3 regions of the Paenibacillus sp. ATY16 genome follow, and region 1 is predicted to be linked to each of the others. Evidence: riboswitches for the same ligand, from Rfam matches in the RefSeq annotation. Region 1 holds a riboswitch; each other region holds the start of a gene.
What was found. Region 1 has a riboswitch for cyclic di-AMP ahead of CFI03_RS13600 (hypothetical protein). Riboswitches for the same ligand answer to the same signal wherever they lie in the genome.
Positions count from the first base shown of each region.

Region 1 (7,712 bases):
ATCTCTAAAATTTTTCGGGGTGAAGCAGAGCATAAACGAGATAAACGAACAAAATACCCGTGAAAATCAATATGACCGTCATGAGCGCTCACCCTTCTCGTCGATCGTTTTATCGCACCAGACTATAAAGCCTGTCACAAGCGCGAAGGAGACGAACAAGGTAAAAATCATCCAAAAATCCATCATCTCAACACGTCCTTTACGGTTATTCGGTAAAACGTCCGAGCCTAGCATATCGCGGCGTACCTTAATTTCCTTATTGTGGATAACTTTCGCCCGCAATATGTAATCTATTCTTATCGCTCTTGGTTCCGTGGGTTCATGGCTTCCTCCTAATCATGAAATCAAGTTCATTTTGGTTATAAACATGGAGGTATCTTACTCCCTGCTAATAAACTTGTAAATCGAATAACAGACTGAATTCACTTGAATTCGGATTATTTCGTTCATTTTTATAAAACTTATTTATGAAATCTTCGGATTTATGCGTAATACTCTATATTTCGAGCGTTTTTGATCATTTTTATAGTATTTTTACACCTTGGAATGGTTTATTTTATTCTTTTTTTACAGTAATCTTAAAGAGTAAGTGACAGAATTAGGACAGGCAGGAAGTGATAACATCGTGGGCAAAATACAATCTTTATGGATACCGTGGTGGTCATACGCAAGCATTACGCTGTTGATCAGTCTCATGACAGCCATTTTGCATCCGTTCATACTTGAAATCGATTTGGTGAATATATCGCTGATCTATTTATTTCCGGTACTCATAAGCTCCGTGTTTTGGGGGTTCCGCCCCGCGATCTACTCGGCAATCGTAGCGGTGCTGGCGTTCGATTTTTTCTTCGTTCCGCCAGAGCTGAGCTTTACTGTAGAAGATTTGCGTTATCTCATTTCATTTTGTGTTTACTTGGCGGTAGCTGTGTTGATCTCCAGTCTGGCGGCAAGGCTAAAACAACAATTGCTTTATTCCAAACAAAAGGAAGCCCAAACCGCCTCCCTCTATGCGCTTAGCAGCCAGATGAGCGCTCTTACTGACATCCACGCATTGCTGGATAACGTTTCTCGTCACGTATCGCAAAACATAGGTGCGGAGAGTGCGATTTATTTGCCAGACGAACGGAACAAGTTAGTCCTGACGCACCGCTCAGACGCTCTTAGTGATTGGGGACAGAGCGAGGCAGAAACTGTCATTGCGATACTGGCATTCGAAGACGGCGAAGCGGCCGGATACGGGTCGAATATTTTAAGATACTCTCAAGGTTATTATCTTCCTTTGAAGACCGAAGACCGTATATACGGGGTGCTGGCGCTCAACATGAAGGAATTGAAAAGCGGGCTCAAGACCGAGCAGCATCAGATGCTGGAGGCGATCGGTGGTTTAGCGGCTAGCGCCATCGCTCGTGTGAAGCTAGCCGAAGAAGCCAAAATCGCTCATTTATCGGCTGAATCGGAACGTCTTCGTACGGCTATTTTGGATTCCGTATCTCATGAACTACGTACCCCGTTAGCGGCGATTATCGGCTCGTCAACCAGCTTGATCGAGAGCGATCACCTTTTCACCTCGGAGGATCGGATGGAACTGCTCACCACCATTCGGGATGGCGCGCTTCGCATGAATCGTCTGGTCATCAACCTGCTCAGCATGGTGCAGTTGGAAAGCGGTATGTTGCGTCTGAGAAATAATTGGTGCGACGTAGAGGATCTGATCGGGGTTACGCTGGCTCAAGTCAAAGATTTTCAGGAACATCGAGCGTTGCGCGTGCAGTTACCAGATAACACTCCTATGGTGATAGGCGATGAAGTGCTATTGGAGCAAATGTTAGTTAATATCGTCAGCAATGCGATTAAATACAGTCCGGATTACAGCAACATCGACATTAAGGTGTGGGAGGATAAAGATAACCTTCATATCTCCGTCTTCGATCAGGGAATCGGGCTCAGCGAAGACGAATACGTACGAATCTTCGAAAAATTTTATCGTGCCAACGCAACCAAGCAAGTGACCGGTACGGGATTGGGATTGGCCATTTGCCAAGGAATTGCAGAGCTTCACGGCGGATCAATCTCGGGTCGTCGCAATGAACCGCAAGGAACCGTGATGACAATTAATCTTCCCTTGAAAAAACGGCACGAAATGTATACTATACCTGAGGAAAAGGAGAGCGATGAATATGAATGAACTAGGAGCTCGCATACTAATCGTCGATGACGAACCGCAAATTCGCAAACTGCTTAAGGTGACTTTACACGCACATCAATATACGATGCACGAAGCGGCTACCGGAGAAGAAGGCGTCCGGCAGGCTTCCTTAATTCATCCGGATTTGATTGTTCTCGATTTGGGATTACCGGATATTTCCGGCATGGAGGTTCTTAGGCGCATACGGGAGTGGTCGAGCGCTCCTGTCATTGTACTTACTGCCAAGGATAGAGAAGAAGACAAGATCTTAGCTTTGGATAGCGGCGCTGACGATTACGTGACAAAACCTTTCGGCATGGGAGAATTGGTGGCTAGAATTCGCGTTGCTCTTAGGCATGTAGCTAAATCGGCCAATGAGCCGATTCTCAAAATAGGCGAGCTTACCCTTGATCTGGCTCAGCGAATCGTGGAATTGAATGGAGAGCGTTTAAAGTTAACGCCTACTGAATATGACCTTCTGAAGATACTTGCCTCAAACGCCGGGAGAGTGGTTACACAGCGTCAGTTACTGCAGCAAGTGTGGGGTAGTAATCATAGCGAGTCTGAAAGCCACTATCTACGGGTATATATCGGGCATTTGCGTAAAAAGCTGGAGGAAGATTCTACTCAACCGAAATTTATTGTAACCGAGCCGGGAATCGGCTATCGCTTTCTTTCCAGGGATTGAAATGAATAAAAGATTCAATGAGAACCAAATAGAATTCAGACAATATAACCTGTTTTATCCGTTTTCATTATCCGCCAACGCAAAATATGACGAAATGACACGCTAATTTATATATCGCAACATTTTACAGAACAACTAGATAGGCATATGATAAATGACAAGCCACCTACGGCTTAAATGTATTCGCTGAATGCTTCCAAAGGAAGCAGCGGGGGAACCAAATGGGATATGTCTTAAGAGATATGTTCAGGGGTGAATCCGGTAGTTCGCCTACCGGTAGGGCGACTCTCTCGTCCGAATCCGACAGCTAACCTCGTAAGCGATCAAAGGGAGAGATTGTGAAATGTCCGTTCAACTGCTTGACCCTGCGCCTGAGATCGAGAGTCGATTACAAGTCTTCTTAATCCGAGAATTGGAATTGTTCACCTGGTTCGATGATCGGATCAACGGCTATCGAATCGAACTGCACTTGTCAACAAACGCGGGTCAGTTAAGAAGCGAAGAATCTATTGACGCCCGGGAGAAGCCGGCGGATTGGTGTACTTGGTCCTATCGATTTAGAAGAATCGTAGACTCTAAGGAACCGCATTCCGTCGATTGGCTCAGGGAGCAGTTCCCAGAAAACAGCATTCAAAGCAGGCTTCTCTGCCAGGCATTTGGAAAATTGAACAGCACTCCTGCCTTCCTTCGCAATGATCTGGAAATCAAGTCCGATTTATTCAAAAAAGCATGCAGTTATATTAACCTATTCTAATATCTCATGATAAAAAGGAGCAGCCATATGGCATGCTCCTTTTTATCTGCTCTATCGTATAACAGGACAACAGTCGAATACTTGTATGCTTCCCCTATGGTAGGTAAAAAAATAAAATAAAACTGTCTTTGTAAGGGGAAGCATAATAATCTTCCGACTGCTGTCATTGTTGTTGAGCTAAAGTTCACCGAATTCCTGTAAAACGAATAATTTGGAGTTTGAACAAAGTACGATGGGGTTACGCACGAGGTCAAAAGCCTCAAAAAGCCCATCAGGAGGTCGCTCTACTATGCAGTTTAAGGCACAAGACAAGCAAAATCAACTCATTGAAAACATTACCGTTCATCACTTGGTCATTGGTGTAGATATCGCTCAAGAAGTCCATGTTGCCCGCGCTGTCAGCTTTCGCGGGATTACTTTGGGCACGCCACTCGAGTTTGGTAACCATCGTGAAGGGTTTAATCTGTTCGCACGCTGTATCCAAGATCTACTCAAATCCCACAAACTTAGCAGTGTCGTCGTTGGTATGGAACCTACCGGCCACTACTGGTTTAGCCTTGCAAGTTGGCTCCTCGATCAAGGTATAGAGCCCGTTCTGGTGAATCCTCATCTCGTCAAAAAGAACAAAGAAAACCGAGATAATACACCGTCTAAGAGCGATCATAAGGATGCACTCGTCATTGCAGACATGGTCAAAAACGGGTACTACTCCCCTGTTCGTTTCCATCCTGAAGACTACGAGGAATTGCGTATTCTAATGGCAAATCGAGAGACCATTACCAAACGACTGAACGCTGCGGTTAATCAGATTCATCGCTGGGTAGATATTGTTTTCCCTGAACTTCGCCAGGTCTTTAAAATCCTTACTTGCACCAGTGCAATTGCAACACTTAGGCTCTTCCCTCTGCCCAAAGAAATCAGTCGGTTAACTATGGAACAAGTCCTTTCCGGTTGGAAGCAATACGTAAAGCGTCATGCTGGTGTTAAACGTGCTGAATTGCTCATTTCACTTGCTAAAACCAGTGTGGGTACCACTCAGGCACTCCACGCGTACAAGCTTCATCTTGGTCAATTGCTCGAAGAATATGACCTGGTCCAACGCCAACTTCAACAAATTGAGCATGAGCTCCGAACCATTCTCGAGCGCATTCCTTATGCACAAAAACTCCTTGAAATACGGGGCATTCATGTAACAAATCTAGCTGGTATACTCGGTGAAGCTGGCGATTTAAGCGGCTATGCGCATGGGAATGCTTTACTTCGTCATGCTGGACTAAATCTAGCGGAGGCAAGCTCAGGGAAATGGCGAGGAAAGATGGTTCTCAGTAAACGCGGCCGGCCTCGCTTACGTCATTTTCTTTATCTCATGACCATGAGTATGGTCATGACATTAGAGCGGCACATCGTTTCAATGTAGAGGAAAAGAAACTGAAGAAGATGAAGTCCATCATGAAATTATGCGCTAAAGTAGCACGAATGCTCGTAGCTTTAGCTAAAAACAATACTTCATACGAACCGTTTAAGGTATTCCAACAAGCAGCTTAACAAAGTCTCACCAGCTGATGCATTCGCAGGATGACAAGATGCACGGAGTATCGGGAGATGTTCAACAAAAGGGCTCGGACCCGTTCCGTTTGAAAGACCGACCTCCACCCGTGGTTAGATGTGACGAAGGAATGAAAGAGCTATGATCCGTTGAGACATGGGAGTGAGAATCGCTAGGGCGAAGTGGAGACGTGCGTATTATGGAACAATATGGGTGATCCAAATTCACCTTTATTTCCGCATGCCCAGTTCCCCCATTTCCCAGCCACCGGCTAACCATTTATCCTTTCTTCAATTTAACTACAGGATGAAATCCTGCGAATTCATGAGCCTGAGTGAGGATAATGAATCATTTCGAGGGAGTTGAATGACCGTTTAGCATAATCAAACAGCAGCCTAATCGACTGCTGTCTAGCTACTCATTAAATTTGTTATAAGTCTACATAAGACTTAATTCAACCATGCCCGTAACTTTGGAATGCGTTGTACGATAAGCCAATCCACGATAAGAGCAGTTAAGAATGTAACACCTACTGGAGGGATTAAAACGGCGAGTACGATGATAATAACTGCCACTCCGCTTTGTAATTTGGGATTGACCGGCTTTGTCGGCGCGCCAATGCCGGAACCCTTTGGCCGGCGGCGCCACCACATGACGAGGCCGAGTATCGAAGAGGCGGCAATTGCCATGCATGCAAGCAAACATATAATCAGATTGAGAACGCCGAAATATTTACCCTCATGGAGGGAGATTCCGATCTCTATCCATTTTGCCATTGTGCCGTAGTCACTGTATCGTAAAGATGAAAGCACGTTTCCGCTGTACTGATCCACGTGAATTGTAGCTTCATCATAGACGTTTTTTGGCCACACAGATATTGTGTAGACCCCATTGTCGTCTTGTGGAAGCGCAACGCTATACCCGTCAACGATTTTTTCCTTCTGGGCAATCGCGAGTATATTTTCAATAGGCAATGATGGTACGCCACTCTCGCTTGAACGCGGAACAGGTAAGTTCTCGGCGGCCCATGGCACCTGCATAATGTCTTTGGTCGGAATCGTTGATTCAGGTCCGCCCCACATTACGCCTTCCGGGTAATTACTATCGAAGGATGTTGCCGCCTTGTCTATGTATTTTCCGGTGAATCCGGACCAAGGGAGTCCTGTGATAACAAGCATAATGATAACAATACTAAGCCAAAACATCGGCACCGCGTGGAGATCTCGAATCGTGGTTTTCCGGCCTTTGCGGAGCCGCGGCAACAATACACCCCATATTTTGCTCGCGCCTCTCGGCCACCATAAATAGAGACCTGTTACCATGAGTACGATCGCCCAGCAAGCTGATAATTCGATAAGCTTATCGCCAATGGAGTTGTCTCCGGCCATCAGGCTGCCATGAAAGTCCCTAATACGCTGAGTAAAGGTCTTTGACGGATCCAAAGACCCGACAATTGATCCATCATAAGGATTAACGAAGACGATACGGTCGCCCTCCACACTGGATATTCCGACCTCAGCAGTACGGTCTTTGGCAAAAGAAGGCTTATAGGAAGTCAGTTCGGCTTCTGGATACTCCTTCTTTACGGCTTCTAGTTGATAGGAAGGAGATAACACGGCGGTTTGCTGTGCCTTAATGCGATATAAATGATGATACATCGCGTCATCGATCTGATCTTTAAATAAATAAGCGCCGCCAGTAATGGCCAGTATAATGAGAAACGGCATAAATATGATGCCGGCATAGAAGTGCCATCGCCATATTCTGGCATACAAACCTCGGCGTACCGGCTGCTTCACCGGTGAACTCTGTTCTTTAGTAGCAAGTTCCATATTGACTACTCCCCTATTTTACTTTTTCTATGATTGACTGGTTAGAGCCGCAGGCTAATCTTTCTCTCAGAATTGTCTTTCTTCAGCGAAACAATTGCTCTCCAATCTCCGTTCATTGGAAGATAAACCTTGGTATGATATTGGCCTAATCCGCTCCTTTCCATTTGCTCTTTCATCTTATGATTCATCCCGTGCATCGACATGGAAAGATTAATTCGAACACGGTCGACATCTACCGGATTGCCTGCTGAATCTTTAATCTCCATTTTATATTCATGGGCGGTGGTATCGCCGCTGTTCGGAGTGTCCTGTATGGAGACGGTCAGATCATCCAGGAACGGACTTGATGACAGCTTAGTACCGCAGCCTGCAAGCAGGATGACCAACATTGAAAGGATTGCCGCTGCATACCGTCTAATCCGCTTATTCTTCATGATGTTTTATACCTTTGGCTAATAAATTCAGCATGGATCATTAAAGCTAACCCCTCACAAGTTGTATTTGAGAACAGTCTAGCATGGGGACAATCCCTAACACATGACTAGAAAGAGCTATATTATAGCTAGCCATGTCCAAATTTTGAACAGATCCATTTGAAATAAAAAAACCGCCCGAGAGCGGTTTAATCTTCCATTAACGGTATAGAAACATCATTAATACTGATCATTTCTTGCTGGATGACTTTATAAAGCAAACTCATACTTATG
Region 1 is NZ_NMOK02000023.1:164,777-172,488, forward strand. It holds gene kdpF (K(+)-transporting ATPase subunit F) at 5-82, opposite strand; gene CFI03_RS13590 (ATP-binding protein) at 626-2,185, shown strand; gene CFI03_RS13595 (response regulator) at 2,172-2,873, shown strand; cyclic di-AMP (ydaO/yuaA leader) riboswitch at 3,048-3,211, shown strand; gene CFI03_RS13600 (hypothetical protein) at 3,217-3,627, shown strand; partial or broken gene CFI03_RS13605 (IS110 family RNA-guided transposase) at 3,917-5,172, shown strand; gene CFI03_RS13610 (PepSY-associated TM helix domain-containing protein) at 5,623-7,005, opposite strand; gene CFI03_RS13615 (FixH family protein) at 7,047-7,439, opposite strand; gene CFI03_RS13620 (hypothetical protein) at 7,628-7,712, opposite strand, start outside.

Region 2 (7,712 bases), on a different contig from region 1:
TTATCCACGAAGTAAGTATGATCGGCATCGATTTTGAACGTTGTCATAGCGTCCGGGAAGAAGTTATCCGGGTTTTTGCTGATGGCGTAACGCACCGCGCTGTTGGCTGCCGCAAAGCCGCCGTCGCCAAGCGCCTGCTCTAGCGTCAGCTCGGCAGCCTGCTGGCTATTTACGATATTGTAGCCCTCTACGGCAGTGCCGCCGTGAGCGCCGCCGGTGTACTCATAGGTGGACACGGTGAAGGAGACAATGCCCTTCGCGGCCGTGCTGCCGTCGGCTTTTAGCTCATAGGTTACATTGAGTTCGTAAGCGCGGAACGGATAATCGTTCTCCTGCGCGGACTTTTTGTCATCTGCAGCGAGAGCTTTCAGCTTGTTGATTTCCTTCGTCGCTTTTTCCTCGATGCTGGCGTTTAATTTATCTTGATAGGAAGTATCAAGCATACCGCTGATGACGGGAACGGAGATTTTTACGGTAAGCAGATCGGAGGATTCCTCAATCACTTTCGTTGTTACTTTAACGGCTTGCGTATCGGGAAGCACTGCGCTTATTGGCACGGCTGTAATCGGTTCGGCAGTCACGGCAACGGGTACGGCGGTGGATTCAGCTGCCATGGCCAGCGCGGGAGTAAAGGCAAGCAGGCAGGAGCCGGCAACGGCAATGGTAAGCATTTTAAAAGGTTTTTTCATGATGGGTGGCCTCCTAGTTATCAATTCGGGAATTGAAGTCACCAAGTAGACGGTTAAGGGTATCGAAAAGTTTCATTGCTAAACTAAATTTTTATTCCGGCCGGCCGGAGACTCCTCCTCCGAAAGCGATCCGGTATCCATCGGCGTCTTTAATGGTAAATTCGCTCCAATGCTCCGAGTAGTTAGGGCCGTTAACAAACTCGACAGCTTTAGACAGGCACTCTTCCGCGAGCAGGTCCACGGCATCCGTGTAAGCAAAAGCATCGAAATATAAGCCGCCTTGCACCGCGGAATTTGGCCGCACGTCATCCTTGTTTACGGCAGGGTGCAGAATAAAGGTTATATTTTCTCTTGTTACATGGACATGTCCGCCAATCTCTTCATAAGTAAAACCGAGATTGAGGTAGAACGATGAGGCCTCTTGTATATCTTTAACCAGCAAAACGATAGATGAACCCGTTATCTTGGCTTTTGCTGCTGTTAACTCGCTCATTTTACCCTCCCCAAACGTATGGAATAAAAATACAATTATATTAAGATCATACAATGGGCCTTGAATTGGAGCAATATAAGAAATGGACTTGCCGGTTAGTGGCTGAATGAATAGGTTAGTAAGGAATTTCGTTTCGACTACGTTGCACGGAATGCAGGATAATTAGCCTCGAAGGGTCATTGCTAGGATGTACGCTGCACGGAATGCAGGATAATCGGCCTAATTGGTTCAAAAAGCCCCCGAGGAGGGCCAATATACTGCATTCTATACAGCATAACTTGAGCAGGCAGCGCGAAAGCGGCGATTATCCTGCATTAAATGCAATCAGGCCTTGGCAGATTGAACGGCTGAAGAGCGGCAGGGCCGGAGCGGAGCGGAAGGCATGCTCGCTGAGAAGCGCAGCGCTCGCCTTTGTACCCGGATTTCAACCGCTATAACGGTATATTCGAGGAAATCAGGGTACAACAGCGATCGAAGGAGCATGCCTTTTGCGCAGCGATAATGCCCGCCAAACTCATCAGTTCAGCAGCACACAGCCAGATTGTAGAGTTTTTCGGCTATTCCCGACATATTGCTGTCCGGCGGCAATCGGTATAATGGAAGAGAACAAGAAATCATCCGATTCAAATGGAGGGTTTGTCCACGTGACGAAACAATCAATGACAGCTCTACTTGAGCAAATGACGCTGGAAGAAAAGATTTTTCAGCTGATGCAGCTTACTCCTAATTTTCTCAGCGAAGATGACGCTAACCTGACGGGTCCGCTGGCCTGGATGGGCGTTACGGAAAATATGGTGAACAATGCAGGATCCGTGCTGAGTGCCGTAGGCGCGAAGGAAACGATAGCTCTGCAGAAAAAATACATGGAGAACAGCCGCCTTGGCATTCCTCTGCTTCTTATGGCGGATATTATCCACGGCTACCGTACGATTTTCCCGGTGACGCTGGCGATCGGCAGTACCTGGGACCTGGAGCTGGCGGAAAAAAGCGCCGCGATTGCAGCGAAGGAATCGGCCGTTACGGGCATCCACGTGACGTTTGCGCCGATGGTGGATCTCGTCCGCGACCCGCGTTGGGGCCGTGTGATGGAGTCGACAGGCGAAGATCCATACCTGAACAGCGAATATGCGCGTGCCTTCGTCCGCGGCTTCCAAGGCGATGACCTGGCAGGCGATATGGACCGCGTTGCCGCATGCGTGAAGCATTTTGCCGCTTACGGCGCAGCGGAAGGCGGACGCGATTACAACACCGTCAACATGTCGGAAAGACAGCTTCGCGAGTCCTATCTGCCGGCTTATAAAGCCGCGCTGGACGAGGGCTGCGAGATGGTGATGACGGCCTTCAACACGGTTGACGGCATCCCGGCCACCGGCAACAAGTGGCTGATGCGGAACCTGCTTCGCGACGAGTGGGGCTTTGACGGCATGCTGATCTCTGACTGGGGCGCGGTAGGCGAGATGATTCCGCATGGCGTTGCGGCGGACGGCAAGGAAGCCGCGCTGAAGGCGATTGAAGCCGGCGTCGATATGGAAATGATGACCTCCCACTATGCGAACCATTTGAAGGAGCTTGTGGAAGCAGGCGAAGTGGATGTCAAGCTGATTGACGAGTCTGTGCTCCGTATTCTGAAGCTGAAGGACAAGCTGGGTCTCTTCGAGAACCCGTACCGCGCCGCAAGCGAAGAACGGGAGAAGGAAGTGCTGCTATCGCCCGACCACCGGGCTGCGGCACGCGAGATCGCGGCCAAGTCCTTCGTGCTGCTGAAGAACGAACAGCAGGCGCTTCCTCTCCGCAGCGGGCAAAAGCTTGCGCTTATCGGACCGTTTGCGGAAAGCGGGGATATTCTAGGCCCTTGGTCGATCTGGGGCAAGCAAGAGGAAACGGTGCAGCTGCATGCGGGTCTATCTGCCCATAAGGCTGCGGATATCGTTGCGGTAGCGAAAGGCTCCGACATCGACACCGTGACCGAGGAGCAGCTTCAGGAAGCGGTCGCAGCGGCATCGCAAGCCGACGTAATCGTACTGGCGCTGGGCGAAAGCTCCGAGATGAGCGGGGAAGCGGGAAGCCGCGGCGACATCCGTCTGCCAGAGGCGCAGCTAGAGCTTATTCGGAAGCTGAAGCCGCTTGGCAAGCCAATCGTGGTGGTGCTGTTCAACGGCAGACCGCTTGACCTGCATGGCGTTATCGAAGAGGCGGATGCGCTGCTCGAGGTTTGGTTCCCGGGTACGGAAGGCGGCAATGCGATCGCGGATGTGCTGTTCGGCGACGTGAACCCGTCAGGACGTCTGACCATGTCTTTCCCTTATTCCGTTGGCCAAGTCCCGGTGTACTACAACAACTACAATACCGGACGTCCTCTTACGCCTCAGAATGCGAATGAGCGTTACGTCTCGAAATATCTGGACATGCCGAATGCGCCGCTTCTGCCGTTTGGCTACGGTCTGAGCTATACGAGCTTCTCGTACAGCGAGGCCACCCTATCGACGGACGTTATGAACGCAGGAGATACGCTTCGGGTATCGGTTGACGTGACAAACTCGGGAGCTTCTGCCGGCGAAGAGGTTGTCCAGCTATACGTACGCGATCTTGCCGGCGAGGTTGTCCTTCCGCTGAAGGAGCTGAAGGGCTTCCGCAAGCTCGCTATCCAGCCGGGCGAGACGAGGACGGTGACGTTCGAGATTACCGAGGAGCAGCTTCGTTATTACCATGCGGATCTGCAATTGAAGAGCGATGCAGGCGAATTCCATGTCTTTGTAGGCCCTAACAGCCGCGATGCGGAAGCGAAATCGTTCCGCCTTACGAAATAAAAACAAAAAAGCGCAAGCCGGCCACAGGCAGGTTCGCGCTTTTTTTGCTTACAGCGACTTTAATAGAGCATGCCCGTCAGGTAATAGCCAATCTCCACTGTTATATCAGGGATTATCTACCGATTGCACGGTAAAAGGAAGCATGGCGGTTTATTTGGGACATTCCGAGAGCCAGCCAATTATGTATCCGCATTCATGAATGGAAAACAGACTAATCTGCCCTTTTTCGCGTTTATATCGCAGTTTACAGAAATGGGGGAACGGGTCTATGATCAAATCTGCAAAACTTCATATGTTCATATTCGCTGAGTTTCCGTTAGAAACGGAGAGCAGGGGAACCAATTGCGATAGGCAGGAGAGTGCATGCTTGTCGCCGGGGTGAATCGGCATGCCGGCCGCATTATAGGATTGCGGCAGCAAGCTGTAGGGCGACTCTAAACGCCCGAATCCGTCAGCTAACCTTGTAAGCGTTGATAGAGAGGGTGAACTTCGGTTATTTACGGGCCGCGGGAGGATACTCTGCGGTTTTTTTCTGTGCGTAGAAAAAAGCAAAAGTGGTTACATTAGCACTGATAAGTGTTTGAGTAGCCAAGTATCCAGGTATTAGATGTTTAACTTCAACGTTGGCGGTGACCTGTGTGTTTACTCTTATCAAAAGATTACTGATCGGGCGTCCCCTCAAGTCCACGGAATTAGGGGAACAGAAGCTCATTAAGACGAAGGCGCTTGCGATCCTGTCCTCGGATGCCTTATCATCCGTTGCATACGGGCCAGAGCAGATTTTGCTCGTCTTGATGACCGTTAGCGCAGCGGCGTTTTGGTATTCGATTCCGATTGGTGTCGGGGTGCTGGTCTTATTAACGGCACTTATCCTGTCTTACCGGCAAATCATATTTGCCTACCCGCATGGCGGGGGAGCTTATGTCGTATCGAAAGAAAATCTCGGTGTATTCCCGGGCCTCATATCCGGCGGCGCCCTGTTGGTCGATTATATATTGACCGTAGCGGTAAGCGTGTCGGCGGGTACGGACGCGATCACGTCCGCTTTTCCAAGCCTGCACGAGCATTCGGTACTAATCTCTATCCTGTTTGTCCTTTTTATTACGATATTAAACCTGCGGGGCGTGACGGAATCGGCGTCTATCCTTGCTTATCCCGTTTACTTGTTTGTGCTGGCGATTGTTGTCATGGTCCTTGTAGGCTTGTATAGAATCGCTGCAGGCGACGTATCCCCTACGCTTCACACTTCGTTAGGCACGCCGGTTGCGGGCATCAGCCTGTTCCTGCTGCTCCGTGCGTTTGCATCCGGCAGCTCGGCCCTGACCGGGGTTGAAGCGATTTCGAATGCCATCCCGAACTTTAAGGATCCGGCGCCGAATAATGCGGCCAAGACGTTATTAGCGATGGGCGCCCTGCTCTCGATCCTGTTCTCCGGCATCGTGTTCCTTGCTTACTACTACGGCGTCTCTCCGAAGGAAGACGTGACGGTTGTATCGCAGATTGCCGAGGGGATATTCGGACGTCATACGATGTATTATTTTATCCAGGGTACAACGGCCCTTATCTTGATCCTGGCGGCCAACACCGGTTATTCCGCCTTCCCGCTGCTTGCGGTTAACCTGGCGAAGGATAAATTCATCCCGAGAATGTTTACGGCACGAGGTGACCGTCTCGGTTACTCGAACGGCATTATCAGCTTGGGGGTTCTGTCCATCATCCTGATCGTGGCGTTCCAGGGCAAGACCGAGCATCTCATTCCGCTGTACGCGGTTGGCGTATTTATCCCGTTCACTCTGTCGCAGACGGGGATGTTGGTCAAATGGTTCCGCCAAAGGCCGAAGGGCTGGGTTGGCAAGTTCATCATTAACTCGATTGGCGCCTTGATCAGCTTTATCGTAACGATGATGTTCTTCCTGACGAAGTTCGAGCAGGTATGGTCGATTCTGATTTTCCTGCCGCTCATTATTTTCGTGTTCCACCGGATCAAGAAGCACTATGAAGCGGTTGGCGAGCAGCTTCGCCTGGCGACCTGCGAACCCGTGATGCCGATCGTAGGCAACGTAATGATTTTGCCGGTATCGGGGATTACGCATGTGGTTGAGCATTCGATTATGTATGCCAAGTCGCTGAAGGCCGAACAGATTATTGCCGTTTATGTTCCTTTCGAGAAAGAGGATGAGGCGGTCTTCGAAGAGAAGTGGGAGAAGTTCATGCCGGATGTCCGGCTCGTAACTTTGCATTCTCCGTACCGGTCGATTACGAATCCGCTCTTTAAGTTTATTGATACCGTGCAGCGCAAGGCGAGCGAGAACAATTACCAGGTAACCGTCATTATTCCGCAGTTTATTCCGAAGAAGGGCTGGCACAACATTTTGCATAACCAAACGAGCCTGATGCTTCGTGCCCAGCTGCTGTACCGCAAGGATGTCATCATCACCACCGTGCCTTACCATTTGAAAAAATAGCGAGAAGCCTCGGTCCAGTCGGAACCGAGGCTTTTTTTGCTGCCTACAGCTCAAGCCCCGTTCCTTGCTTAAAGCGTTTGATAACCATATGGGTGTTGACGTTTACGATCCCTTCAAGCACATAGATTTTTTTGAACAAAAAATGCTCCAGCGCCTCCTCGTCCTTCAGCAGCGCATGCATATGCAGCGAGCTTGGTCCCGTCATCTGATAGATGCTGATCACTTCCGGTTCCTCCGATAACAGTGCCCCGGCTTGCTCTACGAATCGAGGCTCAACCTCAACTTCGAAAAAAGCGGAGATGGATTTGCCAAGCTTGGTTGTGTTTAACCGTACGGTAAAGTTCTCGATAATTCCGTTATTCACCATCGCATCCACGCGCTTCTGGATCGCGACTCTGGATAAATTGAGAAGCTCGCCGATCTTGGCGTACGACATCCGTCCGTTATCGTGCAGCAGGCGGATAATTTCCTGATCTGTGTCATCCAAGTGCGGTAAATGCATGAGGCCACTCCTCTTCGATAAAATTTCACGTTAAGCTACTTTGTGCGAGATAAATGTCAGGTATTGGTTTCGAATTTGGTTGTTTTTATGTCAGTTAATATAACATTAGTAACCAAATTGGTCTATAGAAAATGACAAAACAGTCCAGATAAGCCCTTTTTTAGTTACGATGTGGTTGACGCACTGCTAGGGCGCTCATATAATCATGTCATAAAACATTACATACGAAACCATAAACATACGGAATGGTTGCGAAAACTTCAAATTGCGGGTTAATCAACTTACATGAGGGTGTGATCGGTGTGAAAAAGCAGCTGATTCGTAACGGGACCGTCATCACGATGAATGAGGAGATGCGGGTGATCCCTAATGGTTATGTTCTCATGGAGGGGGATCTTATTTCGGAGGTGGGAGAGTGGCCGGCAGACGGCTCGAAGGATGAGCTTCTCCGGCAGGTGGATATGTTGCTGGATGCGCAGGGGAAGGCCGTCATTCCCGGACTGGTGAACGGGCACACCCATTTGTTCCAGACCTTTATTAGGGGCGTTTCCGATGATTTGCCGCTGGCGCAATGGCTTCGGCAAATCATATGGCCGGCATCTCTAGCTATGGAGGAAGAGGATTTCTATCTGGCTGCCATGATCGGCTGCATTGAGAATTTGAAGTCGGGCGCCACCTACATTATGGACCACCACTATGTTCACACTCATGCCGGCAATGATGACGGTGTCCTGAAGGCCATGCAGGAGTCGGGCA
Region 2 is NZ_NMOK02000027.1:28,065-35,776, reverse strand. It holds gene CFI03_RS17890 (PdaC/SigV domain-containing protein) at 1-689, opposite strand, end outside; gene CFI03_RS17885 (VOC family protein) at 781-1,182, opposite strand; gene bglX (beta-glucosidase BglX) at 1,827-3,989, shown strand; cyclic di-AMP (ydaO/yuaA leader) riboswitch at 4,283-4,475, shown strand; gene CFI03_RS17875 (APC family permease) at 4,628-6,454, shown strand; gene CFI03_RS17870 (Lrp/AsnC family transcriptional regulator) at 6,498-6,956, opposite strand; gene CFI03_RS17865 (amidohydrolase family protein) at 7,259-7,712, shown strand, end outside.
Region 2: it holds a riboswitch for cyclic di-AMP, as region 1 does, so the genes downstream of both, CFI03_RS17875 (APC family permease) here and CFI03_RS13600 (hypothetical protein) in region 1, are expected to answer to the same signal.

Region 3 (7,712 bases), on a different contig from region 1:
TTGTCGCCGGTACACATAATGGTCTTGATCCCCATGCGGCGAAGCTGATCGAATCTCTCCTGCATGCCCGGCTTCACGGTATCCTTCAAATAAATAATCCCATAAATGCGGCTATCAACCGCAACGGCGAGCGGCGTACCGCCAAGCACGGCAACTCCTTCGCCGGTAGCGTCGAGATCGGACGGGACGGTGCCGCCTTGGGAAGCTACCCATTTCTTCACGGCATCGACGGCGCCCTTGCGGACTTTCCGTCCGTCCGGAAGATCCAGACCGCTCATCCGGGTCTCGGCCGTAAACGCAATGACCTGCGCATTCTCGGCAAGCTGGGCCTGATAGCTCAGCTGTTTGCTCTTCATCAGCTCCAGGACGGAACGGCCCTCCGGCGTTTCGTCCTTGGCCGAGCTGACCGCCGCCCACTCGCCAAGCTCCTGAACGGTTACGCCTTTGACGGGCAGGAATTCGCTTGCCATCCGGTTGCCGTACGTGATGGTACCGGTCTTATCCAGAATCATCGTATTAATGTCGCCGGCTGCTTCTACCGCTTTGCCGGACATGGCCAGCACGTTAAACTGCGTCACCCGGTCCATGCCGGCGATCCCGATTGCTGAGAGCAGACCGCCGATGGTAGTCGGGATGAGACAGACCAGCAGGGCGATAAGCACCGGAATGTCAAGCTCTACGCCAACATATTTGGCGATTGGCGCAAGGGTAACCACAACGATCAGGAAGATCAGCGTCAGACTGGTAAGCAGCGTGTTCAGCGCCAGCTCGTTAGGCGTCTTTTGGCGTTTGGCGCCTTCAACCAGAGAGATCATGCGGTCGATAAACGATTCGCCGGGATCGCTCATAATGCGGACCTTGATCCGGTCGCTGACAACGCGGGTGCCGCCCGTTACCGAGCTGAAGTCGCCGCCGGCTTCCTTGATCACCGGTGCAGATTCGCCGGTGATTGCCGACTCGTCGACAGAGGCAAGGCCTTCGATAATTTCGCCGTCACCCGGAATCATCTCTCCTTCGGAGACAACGACGATATCGCCTTTGCGGAGCTCGGTTGACGATACCTGTTTTATGGTCTGGCCCGTAACTTTGTTTGCCGTAATGTCCTTTTTGCTCTTCTTGAGCGAGTCCGCCTGGGCTTTGCCCCGTCCTTCGGCCAGCGCTTCCGCGAAATTAGCGAACAGGACGGTGAACAGCAGGATCAGAAAGACCGTCAGATTGAACCCGAGTCGGCCCTCCGTTCCGAAATAGCCGGGGAAGATCGTCATTAGCAGGACGACAAGCGTGCCGACCTCAACGACAAACATGACGGGATTTCTCATCATGGTCAGCGGATTTAATTTCAGAAAGCTGTCCTTCACCGCGCGACTGATAATCGCCGAGGTCAGCATGGATTTACGTTGTGTGGTCACGGTTATTCACCTCATCCTTATCCGTTAGCGAATCGTTAAATACTCTGCGATAGGTCCAAGTACAACGGCAGGCAGGAACGTCAGCGCGCCGACAATAACGACGGTTCCTACTAGGATCCCGCCAAACAGCACGTTGTCCGTCCGGAATGTGCCGATCGTTTCCGGTACGGGCTTTTTGCGGACCAAGGATCCGGCTACAGCCAGCATGGCAATCATCGAAACATATCGTCCAAGCAGCATGACGACGCCGGTCGTCATGTTCCAGAACGGCGTATTGTCGGCAAGACCTTCAAAGCCGGAGCCGTTATTCGCAGCTGACGAGGTGTATTCATAGAGCACCTGCGAGATGCCGTGAAAGCCCGGATTCGTAATGGCACCCTGGCCAAGATCCGTCAGGAAAGCAATGGCGGTTGGCGCCAGAATAATAAACGGATGAACGAGAATCGCGATCGCAATCAGCTTCATTTCCTTGGGTTCGATTTTCCGCCCGAGAAACTCAGGTGTCCGACCGACCATTAGTCCCGCGATAAAGACGGCAAGAATCGCATACATCAGCATATTGACGAGGCCAACGCCTTTGCCGCCGAACACAACGTTCAGCATCATCTCCGCCAGCGGGACAAGACCGCCGATTGGGGTCAGCGTATCATGCATGTTGTTGACCGAACCGGTAGTAGCCGCCGTTGTCACCGCCGTAAAGAGGGAGGACTGGGCAATGCCGAACCGGACTTCCTTGCCTTCCATGCTGCCTTGCGAGGCGTCTACGCCAAGGTTGTTCAGTACCGGATTGCCATGCAGCTCAGCCGTGTAGACCGTTGCAAGGAATACCAGGAACAGCGACATCATCGCGCCAAACACAACCCAGCCTTGCTTGCGGTTTCCCGCGAACCGGCCGTATACGTAGGGAAGGCAAGCAGGCAGCGCCCACATGGACAAAATCTCGATCACGTTCGTCAGCGGGCTTGGATTCTCGAATGGATGCGCCGAGTTGGCGCCCATAAAGCCGCCGCCGTTGGTACCCAAATGCTTAATCGATTCCAGCGAAGCAACCGGCCCGATGGCGATGCTCTGCGTTGCGCCTTCCAGCGTTGTTGCCGTTACGTTAGGCTGCAGCGTCTGCGGCACGTGAAGAGCCACGAGTACCAGCGTAATAAGCGTTGCGAGCGGCAGGAAAATCCGCGTGTGGGATTTCACGAAGTCGGTAAAAAAATTGCCGATTGTGCTGCCTCTGCTCGTTAAGCCGCGGATAAAAGCAATCGCAACCGAGAAACCGGTAGCCGCCGAGGTAAACATCATCATCATGATGACGGCCATCTGCGAGAAATAGGACAGCCCCGTTTCGCCGCTGTAATGCTGCAGGTTCGTATTCGTAATAAAGCTGATGACGGTATTGAACGACAGCGTTTCTTCCATAGCGCCGATGCCGTTTGGATTGCCAGGAAGGCTGCCCTGCAGCCGCAGAATCAGATAACTGAGCGCGACGAGCACGATATTCGTAAGAAGGAAGCTTAACGCGTACTTTTTCCAAGTCATGCCGTCACGGGATTTCAGCCCGATGACTTTATAGATGAACCGTTCTATGCCGCCGAATAAACGGTCGGTCCGGTTCGGTTGATCCGAGTACACGTGGTACACGTAGGTTCCGAGCGGTTTGACGAGCAGTACGAGCACGCCAATCACGATAATGAGCTGTAAAATATCCATTGTGGCCTCCCAGCGATCGATAAGGTTTTAGAATTTCTCCGGATTGATCAAGGCGTAAATCAAGTAAAGAAAAAGAAACAGGGCAAGCACTAACGTGACGATCATCGCTTATCCTCCTCTTGAATAGCCCGGTCGCACCATTGCATAAAGCCGGCGAAAAGTACGAATATCGCTGCCAGAAGCAGCACCATATAGATATCCTGCATAGCAAATTCCTCCTAAAAGAATGGCGAATAACTTTCGACCTTACCGATTATCTTGGCTCGCCATGAGGTCGTTTATGATTAAAAAGGAAGTATCCGCATGGCTGGAATGAATAACGTAATTGGCGCCCATCCCTTTATAGATCAGACGGGGATTCGCGCTGTCCGTAACGACGCAGATCGATTTGGATGTCCAGCTGCGGCAGATCTGGATATAACGGCAGCACAGATTCAAGCTTCTTTCGAATAAAAAGATCCGTCCGACGGGCAGCTCCGGAACACGCCAGGTGGCTTCATCGGTTGTATTAATGACGATGATCGTGGATACGCCAAGCTCCAGCATCCGCTCGTATTCGGTCTTGTTGTTCACGATGGCGGCAAACGGGATATGCCGGCGCAGCAGCTGTTTAATGAAATCCTCGCCCTGCACGTTGGGTGCGGAGACGAGTATATAATCGTCCATGGTTTACGCTCCTCTTTTCGTTAGAGGAATCAACGACAAACAAAAAAGCCGCGGAAGAGGGACTCTTCACGCGGCTTATAAGCGCAGCAGAAAATAAACCGCGCCTATATTCACGATCATCGTTGCCTCTCTTGGTACGCTGACGAAGTTAGCTGACGGATTCGGGCGTAAGAGTCGCCCTACGCCGATGCCGCGCGTCCCGCGCTGCTTCGGCGATTCACCCCGTGGACAAGCTGGCTGTATGGAACAGCCGCCCGTCCGATTGGTTCCCCCGTTCCCCGCGAAGGGGATTAAGCGATAAAGACAGTTGATTAAAAATGGCATGAGAAAAAGCCGCAGAGGAAAGATCCCCGCGGCCTTTAAAGGTCACAAGATCACATCATCCTCTCTACTTGGAAAATGCCCTGCCTTGAGCATTTTCATCGCTTACGAGGTTAGCTGACGGATTCGGACGGTGAGAGTCGCCCTACCGGGTTCGGCCGCGCGCAGCCTTTTCCCGGATTCACCCCGGATAAGCATGCCGCGCCGGCTCTCACACCGTTGCCATGCCGCTTATCGATTGGTTCCCCCGTTTCCCTTAACGGAAACTCAGCGATTGTTGCATTTGCTGAATCGTATATTACGCCTGACGGCCGAAGTTGTAAATGAACCGTAGAGGCGGCATATTGTCTAATTTTGACAAGGAGTTTGGTTAGAGCGTTTACATTTGGAGGTAACTCTACCATGCTCTTTCTTGGACCTTATATCTCCCGAATGCTGCAATTCGTTGTGAAACTTAGGTGTATGCCAAGCCTAAATTGGTTTATCCGGGTTGCCAGATAAGAGGGCGGAATGAGCGTATTCTGGAACGATTGGACTTTTTCGCCCCTTGTTTTCGTCAGCTAATTTTGGGACAATAGGAGCAGTATGCGGTTTTGTTTTGGCCGCGTTTCACGAAAAGAGGAAAAACGATGAGTACACCATCCATTTACGGATTTACATTAGATCAATTAACGGCTTGGCTTGGCGAGCGCGGGCATAAAAAATTCCGGGCGACGCAGGTATGGGAATACTTGTACCGGAAGCGGGTTACGAGCTTTGCGGATATGACGGATGTTCATCCGGACTGCGTGAAGCTGCTGGAGGAGAACTTTGCGATCCAGACGCTGGTCGAGCATACGAAGCAGGTGTCGAAGGACGGTACCGTCAAGCTGCTGCTTAAATTGGATGACGGCAACCTGATCGAGACGGTAATGATGCGCCATAAGTTCGGCTTGTCGGTCTGCGTAACCACGCAGGTGGGCTGCAACATCGGCTGCAGCTTCTGCGCCAGCGGCCTGCTGAAGAAGAGCAGGGATCTGACAAGCGGCGAGATTGTCGAGCAGATTATGAAGATTCAGCTCCATCTTGACGAAGCAGGCCAAGGCGAGAAGGTCAGCCATATCGTTGTCATGGGCATCGGCGAGCCGTTTGATAACTTTATTCACCTGAACGACTTCCTTACAACGGTCAAGGATCATAAAGGTCTGGCTATCGGACCACGCCATATTACGGTATCGACAAGCGGTCTCGCGGACAAAATCAGGGAGTTTGCCGACAAGGATCAAGGGGTTAACCTCGCTGTATCGCTGCATGCGCCTAATAACGAGCTGCGGACGCGGATTATGAAGATCAACCGCGCGATTCCGATCGAGAAGCTGATGGATGCGATCGATTATTATCTGGAGCGGACGAACCGCCGCATTACGCTGGAATATATTTTGCTCAAGGACGTCAACGACCAGCCGGAGCATGCGCTTGAGCTTGCCGAGCTGGTGGGCGACCGCCGCCGCTCCCTCGTGAACGTGAACCTGATTCCTTACAATCCGGTTGACGAGCATAGCCAATACCAGCGCAGCGAGAACGATTCCATAAAGGGCTTCTACGATACGCTCAAAAAACAAGACGTCAGCGTCAGCGTCCGCCTCGAGCATGGCGCCGACATCGACGCGGCTTGCGGCCAGCTGCGCAGCAAGCAGATGAACAAGGAAAAAGCCGGATAACAACCTGACCGGCATAATCAAAGCCATGATCAGAGGATCATGGCTTTTTGCTTGGGAGCGGTGCGGCTCCGGTATCCGATGCAGGTGGCGATGCAGAATTGGGCGGCATAATAAGTGGTCATAATGAGCACGTCTGACCCGGCAATATCCGAAATAAACTTATTCCAGGCGAGAATGGAGTCGGAAGCCATAAAGAGCAGGGCGCCCGCAATCGCCCATGCGTTGCAGGACATCATAGCCGACCAGCCCATCAGCGAAATGGCCGTTACATAGACAAGAACGGGGATTCTCAGAGCGTCGTCCTCCGATTTCGCAAGCGCATCAAGCAGCTCGTAGCCCATATAGACGGCATAAGCACCGATTGGAACGATCGTTACGAGCCGCCAGAAGGAAAACTTCCATTGCCCGAAAAATCCGCTTAAATAAAACAAATGGCCGATCAAAAAGGCGGACAGTCCCACGACGAAGTTACCCAGGGTAACATCGCCAACCACGCTGAAGACAAGACCGGCCAGCAGAATCCATTGAAACCGCTTACCGTTTGGAGCGGACTGCAAGTAAGCATAAGCGATGATCAGAAGCATCGGAATCGCTTTGAAAATTAGCTTGACGGCATGCGGTTCAGCGGGAATGATAAAAATGTAAAGCAAGCCTGTAAGCAGAATAAGGGCAAGCAGCATTTTGTTCAATCGGCATCGCTCCTTTTTCCTAACTATAGCATAGAATTTCATTTTGCAAGTCCGGATTTATATCGAAAAAAGGCGGGGTATCGCATGAATATGAACTTGAACTCGAACACGAATACAGCTCAAGCGTTGCTGGAAAAGCAGCGGCATTATTACGGAACGGGGGCAACCCGGAGTCTCGAATTCCGGCAGGCTCAGCTGGCCAAGCTGCGCCAGGCCGTCACGGAACGCGAGGATGCGATTATGCAGGCGCTTCGGCTTGACCTGAACCGGAGCGAGCAGGAGTCCTATATGCTAGAGATTGGACTTGTCCTGAAGGAAATCTCTTTTGTGCAGAAGCGGCTGAAGCGGTGGATGAAGCCCGCCAAGGTCAAAACGGCGCTCACCCACATGGGCAGCAAGGGGTATATCGTGCCGGAACCGCTTGGCACCGCGCTTATTATCGCTCCGTGGAACTATCCGTTCCAGCTTGCGATGGCGCCGCTTGTCGGAGCTATAGCGGCGGGCAATACCGCAGTCCTGAAGCCCTCGGAGCTGTCTCCGGCCGTATCGGAGGTCATGTCTTCGCTTGTTCAGGATACGTTCGACCCCTCTTACATAGCCGTTATGGAAGGCGGAGTTGAAGTAAGCAAAGAGCTGCTGAACCTGCCGTTCGATAAAATTTTCTTCACGGGCAGCGTTAACGTCGGCAAGCAGGTCATGGCGGCGGCAGCCAAGCATTTGACGCCGGTTACGCTGGAGCTCGGGGGAAAAAGCCCGGCTATCGTGCATCATGACGCCAATCTCAAGCTGGCCGCTAGACGTCTTGCCTTCGGCAAATTCATTAACGCCGGGCAGACCTGCATCGCGCCCGATTACGCGCTCGTGCATCACAGCGTGCTGGAGGAGTTCCTGAGGCAGCTCCGCAAGTCGGTAACGAAGTTCTATGGCCAGAATCCGCTTGAGCATAAGGATTACGGCAAAATCATTTCGGAGAGGCATTTCCGTCGGCTTGCAGGTTTCCTTCGCGAAGGGGAGGTTGTCATGGGCGGAGGGGCAGACGAGATGGCGCTCCGGATCGAGCCAACCGTATTAACCCGCGTAGATTGGAATATGCCGGTCATGCAGGAGGAGATTTTCGGCCCGATTCTGCCGGTCTTGGTCTATGACGAGCTGCAGGAGGCGATTGATCAGATCAATGCGCGTCCGAAGCCGCTTGCTCTCTATCTGTTCAGCGAGAACGCGGC
Region 3 is NZ_NMOK02000004.1:316,288-323,999, forward strand. It holds gene kdpB (potassium-transporting ATPase subunit KdpB) at 1-1,388, opposite strand, end outside; gene kdpA (potassium-transporting ATPase subunit KdpA) at 1,434-3,113, opposite strand; gene kdpF (K(+)-transporting ATPase subunit F) at 3,141-3,218, opposite strand; gene CFI03_RS04485 (hypothetical protein) at 3,360-3,779, opposite strand; cyclic di-AMP (ydaO/yuaA leader) riboswitch at 3,901-4,086, opposite strand; cyclic di-AMP (ydaO/yuaA leader) riboswitch at 4,189-4,383, opposite strand; gene rlmN (dual-specificity RNA methyltransferase RlmN) at 4,730-5,800, shown strand; gene CFI03_RS04495 (lysoplasmalogenase) at 5,830-6,480, opposite strand; gene CFI03_RS04500 (aldehyde dehydrogenase) at 6,574-7,712, shown strand, end outside.
Region 3: it holds a riboswitch for cyclic di-AMP, as region 1 does, so the genes downstream of both, CFI03_RS04485 (hypothetical protein) here and CFI03_RS13600 (hypothetical protein) in region 1, are expected to answer to the same signal.